One region of the Citricoccus sp. NR2 genome, then DNA from elsewhere that is predicted to be linked to it. Evidence: predicted binding sites of a transcription regulator. Region 1 holds the regulator's gene; the other holds the start of a gene.

Region 1 (3,411 bases):
GCCGGCGACGAGAATACGTCTCCTACCGTCTACGTGGCTCCTCTGTCGGTGTCCGGAAGGCTGCGTGAGAACCTTCTGCAAGACACGACGACGATTCTTACGTCGGCAACGTTGACGGTCGGGGACTCATTCGGGCCCATCGCTGGAGATCTAGGATTCTCGGGGTCCGGTGGACCGGAGTGGACGGGCATTGACGTGGGTAGCCCCTTCGAATACGCCAAGCAAGGCATTCTCTACGTGGCTGAGAAACTGCCTAAACCAAGTCGCCTCACCTCGCCGGCGACGTACGACGAACTAGAGGCGTTGTTGCGAGCTTCTCAGGGTGGAGCATTGTGTCTCTTCTCTTCGCGCCGGGCGGCCGAGGACGCGGCTCATGAGTTGCGTCGGCGGTTGGGGCCAAATCCACAGATTCTCTGCCAGGGCGACTCCACGCTGTCCGCATTGATCAAACAATTCGCGGAAGAGGAGGATACCTGCCTTTTCGGCACGATGTCCCTCTGGCAAGGCGTGGACGTCCCCGGACGCTCCTGCCGTCTGGTGGTGGTGGACAGACTGCCGTTCCCACGTCCTGATGACCCACTGTCCGAGGCTCGTACACGAGACGTTGCGCAGCGCGGGGGCAACGGTTTCATCCAAGTCTCAGCGACTCATGCTGCGGTCCGACTCGCTCAGGGCGTGGGTCGACTCATCCGGTCGGCTAATGACCGAGGTGTCGTGGCGATCCTTGACTCGCGGCTTCATCATGCCCGCTATGGAAAGTATATCCGGTCAGCCCTGCCGGACTTTTGGTACACGACGGAACAGGACACTGTGCTCGGTGCCCTCGGTCGCCTCGCGAAGGTCTAAATACGGTGAGCGATCACGACGCGACAGGGGCCCAACGACGAAAACGTCGTTGGGCCCCTGTCGTTCTATCGGCGGGCTATATCGCCGATAGCGTCAGATGGATCGAAGGACGGACACAACTTTTCCCATGATGGTGGCGTGGTCGCCCAAGATGGGCTCGTACGCGGTGTTCTGAGGCAGCAACCAGGTATGGCCATCGCGCTGGCGGAAAGTCTTCACCGTTGCTTCTTCATCGAGTAAGGCGGCGACGATGTCGCCGTTGGTGGCGCTGTTCTGCTTGCGTACCACGACCCAGTCGCCATGGCAGATAGCGGCATCCACCATCGAGTCTCCGGTGACTTTGAGCATGAACAGGTCCCCATCACCAGTTAGCAACTTGGGGAGGGCGATGACATCTTCGATATGCTGATCAGCCAACACTGGCCCGCCGGCGGCAATGCGCCCCACCAAGGGAACCATGACGTTGTGAGAGTCGATTTCGCGGCTAAAGGGGAGCTGCAACTCATCGGTGTCAATCTCCTGGGCCGAATCTGACTCATTGCCCAGGAGATTTCCGTCTTCATCGCGAAGAATCTCGATGGCCCGGGGGATACGAGGATCTCGGCGGATGTACCCGTACTCGGTGAGCTTCTTGAGCTGGTACGTCACGGATGAGAGAGACAGCAACTCCGTCCCCTTGCCGATCTCACGCATCGACGGTGGATAGCCAGTCTTCGCGATGGCTCGTCGTAGGTAATTGAGCACTTGTCGCTGCCGCTGCGTCAGCTTCTTAACGCTGTATACCGCGAAGTTCTGCTCGTGACCGTCTGGAGTCGATGAACTCATGGGGCTCTCCGTTCTTATCGTGTCCATGGCCGCTGATGGACTCTGTTTCGCAGTCAAGACGCCGGGACATCCGGTGACCGATTCGCAGGGTCAAGGCGATCCGTACTTCAAGGCTACAGCATTCTTCGAACAAGTTCAAAGATCTGTACGAGGAATATCTTGCATCCGGTCGAAAGGCTGTGCTAGAAAAGATGTACGAACTTAGAACGGTCGATCGAGTCGAAAGAAGTGGGCCGTTCGAAAAGAGAGGACAGTGGGATCATGAGCATCGCTACGCAAAACCAAGGAAGCAGCGGCATTTGCCTGACTCGACGCGGTCGATTTGTTCTACGAACACTTCCCCTCATTATTCTGATGGCCCTGATCGTTGCAGCGGCCCTGATCGGGGATCTGTTCGGTTCTTCAGCGAACGCGTCGAACTCCGGTCTGCCCTCGGGTGCAATCGAATACACTGTCGGATACGGCGACACCCTCTGGGGGATCGCGGGACAGGTTGATCTCGATGCACCCCGCGCTGAGATTGTTCAGCGCATCGGTGACCTGAACCAGCTCGCAGGATCGGATATTAATGTCGGCGATACGCTCTTCGTTCCCGCGTCACCGGGGAACTGAAGGTCAACGTCGGATCTAGACTGTGTGCGTGACTCCAAACTCGAACGATTTCAACGCTGATGCTCTAGCGGCTCTACCTTTGCGTGAGAACCTGCGTGGCATGACTCCCTATGGGGCACCACAACTAGATGTGCCGGTAATGCTCAACACGAATGAAAACACGCATCCGGTTCCAACAGACGTGGTCGAATCGATCGGAGCTGAAGCGCTTCAGTCGGCACGTTCGTTGAATCGCTATCCGGACCGGGAATTCACGGAACTCCGTAGACGTTTGGCGGCTTATCTTGGCGAGGGTCTGACTGAGCGGCAGATCTGGGCAGCGAATGGATCTAACGAGATTCTTCAGCAGATTCTGCAGGCTTTTGGTGGACCAGGCAGAAGTGTTCTGAGTTTTCCACCGACTTACTCGATGTATCCCTTGCTCGCTGAAGGCGTGAGCACCAGATACATCGCCGGAATTCGGAATGATGATTACACGCTTACAGCAACATCTGCCTCAGTGCAGGTCGAAGAACACGCGCCTAACATCGTGATCCTGTGCTCTCCCAATAATCCAACCGGAACGGCATTGGGGCTGGACGTGATCGAGGCCGTTTACGAGGCTTCCGACGCATGCCAGTCCATGGTTGTTGTGGATGAGGCCTACGCCGAGTTCGCATTGGAGGGTACGCGTTCCGCACTTACTCTGCTCCCCGGACGTCCCCGATTGATCGTGACGCGTACTATGTCGAAGGCTTTCGCGTTGGCCGGCGCCCGTCTCGGTTACCTCGCGGCGGCGCCAGAAGTGACTGACGCCATTCGGCTCGTGAGACTTCCGTATCACTTGTCTTCTATGTCTCAAGCGACGGCTAACGCCGCGTTGGCCCACGTTGACTCGCTGTTGGCAACGGTTGAGGAAATTAAGGTCCAACGTGATCGAATCGTGGATGGGCTTCGGGAGCTGGGATTGCGTCCTGCAGTTTCCGATTCAAACTTCGTGTTCTTTGGTGGGCTGTCGAACGCCAGCGAAGTCTGGCAAAGGCTACTTGCTTTCGGGGTCTTGGTGCGAGATGTCGGTATTGCCAACCACTTGCGTGTGACTGCAGGCACAGCTGAAGAGACCTCGGCGTTTCTTGACGCGATGAGGCG
Region 2 (3,411 bases), 1.0 Mb from region 1:
ACGCCGAGGCCGAAGAGCGCGTTTCCGCCATCGAGGCATCGGACCTGGAGCAGGCACTGCAGGCGGCCATTGCCGACTCTGATGCTCGCGCCGCCGAAGAAGCCGTCAGCCCCTCACCGTCAAGCACCGAAGCCGCAGAGGCCCAGGAGCCGACCCCCACACCGACCCCGACTCCTACGCCTTCCGAGACGCCGAGCGCAACGGCCTCCGAGACCGCCACGGCCTCCCCCAGCTCATCGGCATCGCCGTCCGCATCTGCTAGCGCTTCGGCTTCGGCTTCCCCGAGCGCTTCTGCCACTCCGAGCGCCACGGCCACCCCGACCCCGTCAGCCAGCGCTTCGGCGTCGCCGTCAGCCACGCGCACCGCCACCCCGACACCGTCGCAGACCGCCACCCGTACGGCGACCCCCACTCCGACGCCGACCGCAACGCGCACCGCCACCCCCACGCCAACGCGCACTGCAACTCCGACGCCAACTCGGACCGCCACCCCGACGCCGACGCGCACTGCAACTCCGACGCCAACTCGGACCGCCACCCCGACGCCGACGCGCACTGCAACCCCTACGCCGACCCCGACGAAGACCCAGCAGGTCCAGACGGCGTCGAACTCCGGATGGGCAGGCACCGCCATCAACTGGGCCGTCAACAAGGCCAACCAGCCGGGCACTTACTACACCTGGGGCGGCAACGGCCCGTCCGGCTATGACTGCTCCGGGTTCACCCTGGGAGCCTTCCAGGCCGCCGGCAAGTCCCTGCCGCGCACCTCGACCACCCAGTTCCAGGCCGCCAAGCAGTATGTGCCGCTGAGCCAGCTGCAGCCTGGCGACCTGGTGTTCTGGAGCTCCAACGGCGGCTCCTCCATGTATCACGTCGCTCTGTACATCGGGAACGGCCAGATCGCGCACGCACGTAACCCCCAGATGGGCGTTTCCGTGACCGCGCTGAACTACGGCGGCATGGTGAACGTCCATCCCTACGCAGGTCGCTACTGACCGCGCCATCATCTACCCTCGGGAATCCGGGGTCCGGGGAAGTTCTCCGGATTCCCGAGGGGCTATACCGAACAGAGGCGGCACCCTAACGAAGGGATACCGCCTCTGTTTCTTTAACTTCTCTCGCCCCTCTCCCCCGATGTCCCCCATGACCGTTTTCTCGTTTCCCGTTCCCCATCGCCCCTCTTCTCCAGACGCCGGATCTCGCTCAGAGGTCCGGCGCTATTTTTGTCTCCACCTGCGCTCTACCTTCGCTGCAGCACGTCGGGGTCGCGAGCCGCACCCTTGTGGAGGAGCCATCTCCCGCACCATCCCGCGGCCCCATTTTTCGGGCACCCCAACTTATCCCCAACCTCGATCACCACTTCCCTTTAATCGATACCGTAACTAGACTTGGAACTAGAACACACGTCTCAGAAGCCTGAGGGGCTCAGACCGCAGGAAGGGGGAGCCGGGCCATGACCAGCACCGCATCGCCTTCCCTTTCTGCCTTGCCTGAACTCCTTGAATCCCTGGACGACCTTTCCACCGCCGATCTGACTGCCCTGCTTGAACAGGGCCTCACCACCCTGAGCCGGCGCGTCTCTTCTGCCCACGCCCATGACGAGTTCAGCCCGTTCCAGCGGGAGAAAACAGACGACCACCACGACTGGGGCACCTCGTTCCTGGCCAATGAACAAGGCCACTACACCACCGGTGGCAGGAACGCCGAAGACGCCATCACCTGCGCGGACCCGGCCGCGTCCCTGCCCGCCATCATCGAGCAAGCCGCTACCCTCGGTCGGCTGTGTGAGAACGTGGAAACCGCGTTAGCCGGGGTCGTTGGTCGGATCTTCCCCCTGCACGAACAACGCCTCGAACTCCTCGGACTCCCTACCGGGCGTCTCGCCTACAAAAACGCCGCAGACTACCTGCGATTTCACACCATGGTCGGATTCGGTGTGGCTCGACGTCGTGTTCAGACCGCGACCGCTGTCCACCCCGACACCACACTCACCAGCCTTACCGACGCTGCTGGCACCACGACCGAACCCCCGTTACCCGAAGTACACGACGCTGTTGTTGACGGAGAAATCACCCCACGAGCCACTCAAGCCATCATCGAGGCTCTCCAGGCGGTCGCGGAAGAAGCCCGCAGTGTGAGTACTGACCCAGAAGCGGTCGCCAAACTCATCAACGACGGCGAGAAAACCCTCATCGACGAGGCCCGGGAATTTGATGACAACGCCTTCGCCACGTATGCGGCCGGGTGGAAAGAACGCACCAGCACCCGGGTCAACCCCGACGGGCAAGCACCCGATGACAAATACGCGGAGAAAAAGCGGGGACTGCGTCGGATCGGGACCCGCGGCAAACTCAGCATCTGGCAATGCGCCACCGACCAAGCAGGCGACGAACTCTTACGCGCCCTGGTCCACGCGATGAACAACCCCCGGGCCACCCCCGGCTCCCACAGCGCAGAAACCAGCTCAACAGCCGACACCAGCTCAGGCACCGGTGCTGAAGCAACAGCCGACAACATTACGGGATCGACGCATGCGGTGGATGCTGCAGGGCACCCGGTCGAGAACCTGGATGAGCGCACCCCGGCGCAGAGAGCCCACGACGCCCTCATCGGAGTCCTCACCGCAGGATTGAAAGTCCCACACAACAAACTCCCAGACCAGGGCGGCACCCGGCCTCAAATGCTGGTCACCATCGACCTGACCCTGCTCCTGAGGATGATGCACCAGGGCGGTTTCGCGCCGAAGAACTTCGACCCGGCCTGGCTTGCTGATGGGACCCTACCCAGTTTCCAGCTCAGCCAGGGCTCTTACACCGGCCCGATCAGCCCCGCCGCCATCCGCCACCTACTCTGCGAAGCCGAGATCCTGCCCGTCGTCCTAGGCGGTGCAGGACAAGTGTTAGATGTCGGCACCAGTGAACGATTCTTCGATAAACACCTACGCAAAGCACTCGTCGCCCGCGACGGCGGCTGCGCCGCCCCCGGATGCACCACACCGGCACCCTGGTGCGAGGCCCACCACATCGACCCGGCCCGCAACCACGGCCCCACCTCCACCGCCAACGGGGTACTGCTATGCCACCACGATCACCGGTTAGCCGACCGAGGCGACTGGGACATCCACATCATCGATGACGTGCCCTGGTTCACCGCGCCACCCTACATCGACCCCGGCCAAGTACCGAGGCGCAACACTTACTGGCGACCCCAACGGGAGTAGGCCAGCGCGCGCAAAGAACGGGGAAGTCAACACTCGAGTAGAACGGGACAACCGCCCTACTTAGCCGTCGAACATCGGGCCGAACTCCGGCCGGGATTCCAGGCGCTTGTCCTTCGTGAACGGCACCACCATCACCGGGCCCTTGGCGTGGGCGATGATGCCCTGCGACGTCGAACCCAGCAGGGCGCCAG

The links. The regulator LexA, encoded in region 1, represses DNA repair genes until DNA is damaged. The targets are predictions, from matches to a motif close to TCGAACANNTGTTCGA.
Region 2: a site for LexA is predicted at 1,396-1,411, ahead of O1A05_RS02410 (HNH endonuclease signature motif containing protein). Genes of this name have one in related genera too.

What each region holds. Positions count from the first base shown of each region.
Region 1 is NZ_CP115154.1:2,802,431-2,805,841, reverse strand. It holds gene O1A05_RS13195 (ATP-dependent DNA helicase) at 1-846, shown strand, start outside; gene lexA (transcriptional repressor LexA) at 940-1,671, opposite strand; gene O1A05_RS13185 (LysM peptidoglycan-binding domain-containing protein) at 2,026-2,283, shown strand; gene O1A05_RS13180 (histidinol-phosphate transaminase) at 2,384-3,411, shown strand, end outside.
Region 2 is NZ_CP115154.1:513,808-517,218, forward strand. It holds gene O1A05_RS02405 (C40 family peptidase) at 1-995, shown strand, start outside; gene O1A05_RS02410 (HNH endonuclease signature motif containing protein) at 1,454-3,220, shown strand; gene O1A05_RS02415 (universal stress protein) at 3,281-3,411, opposite strand, start outside.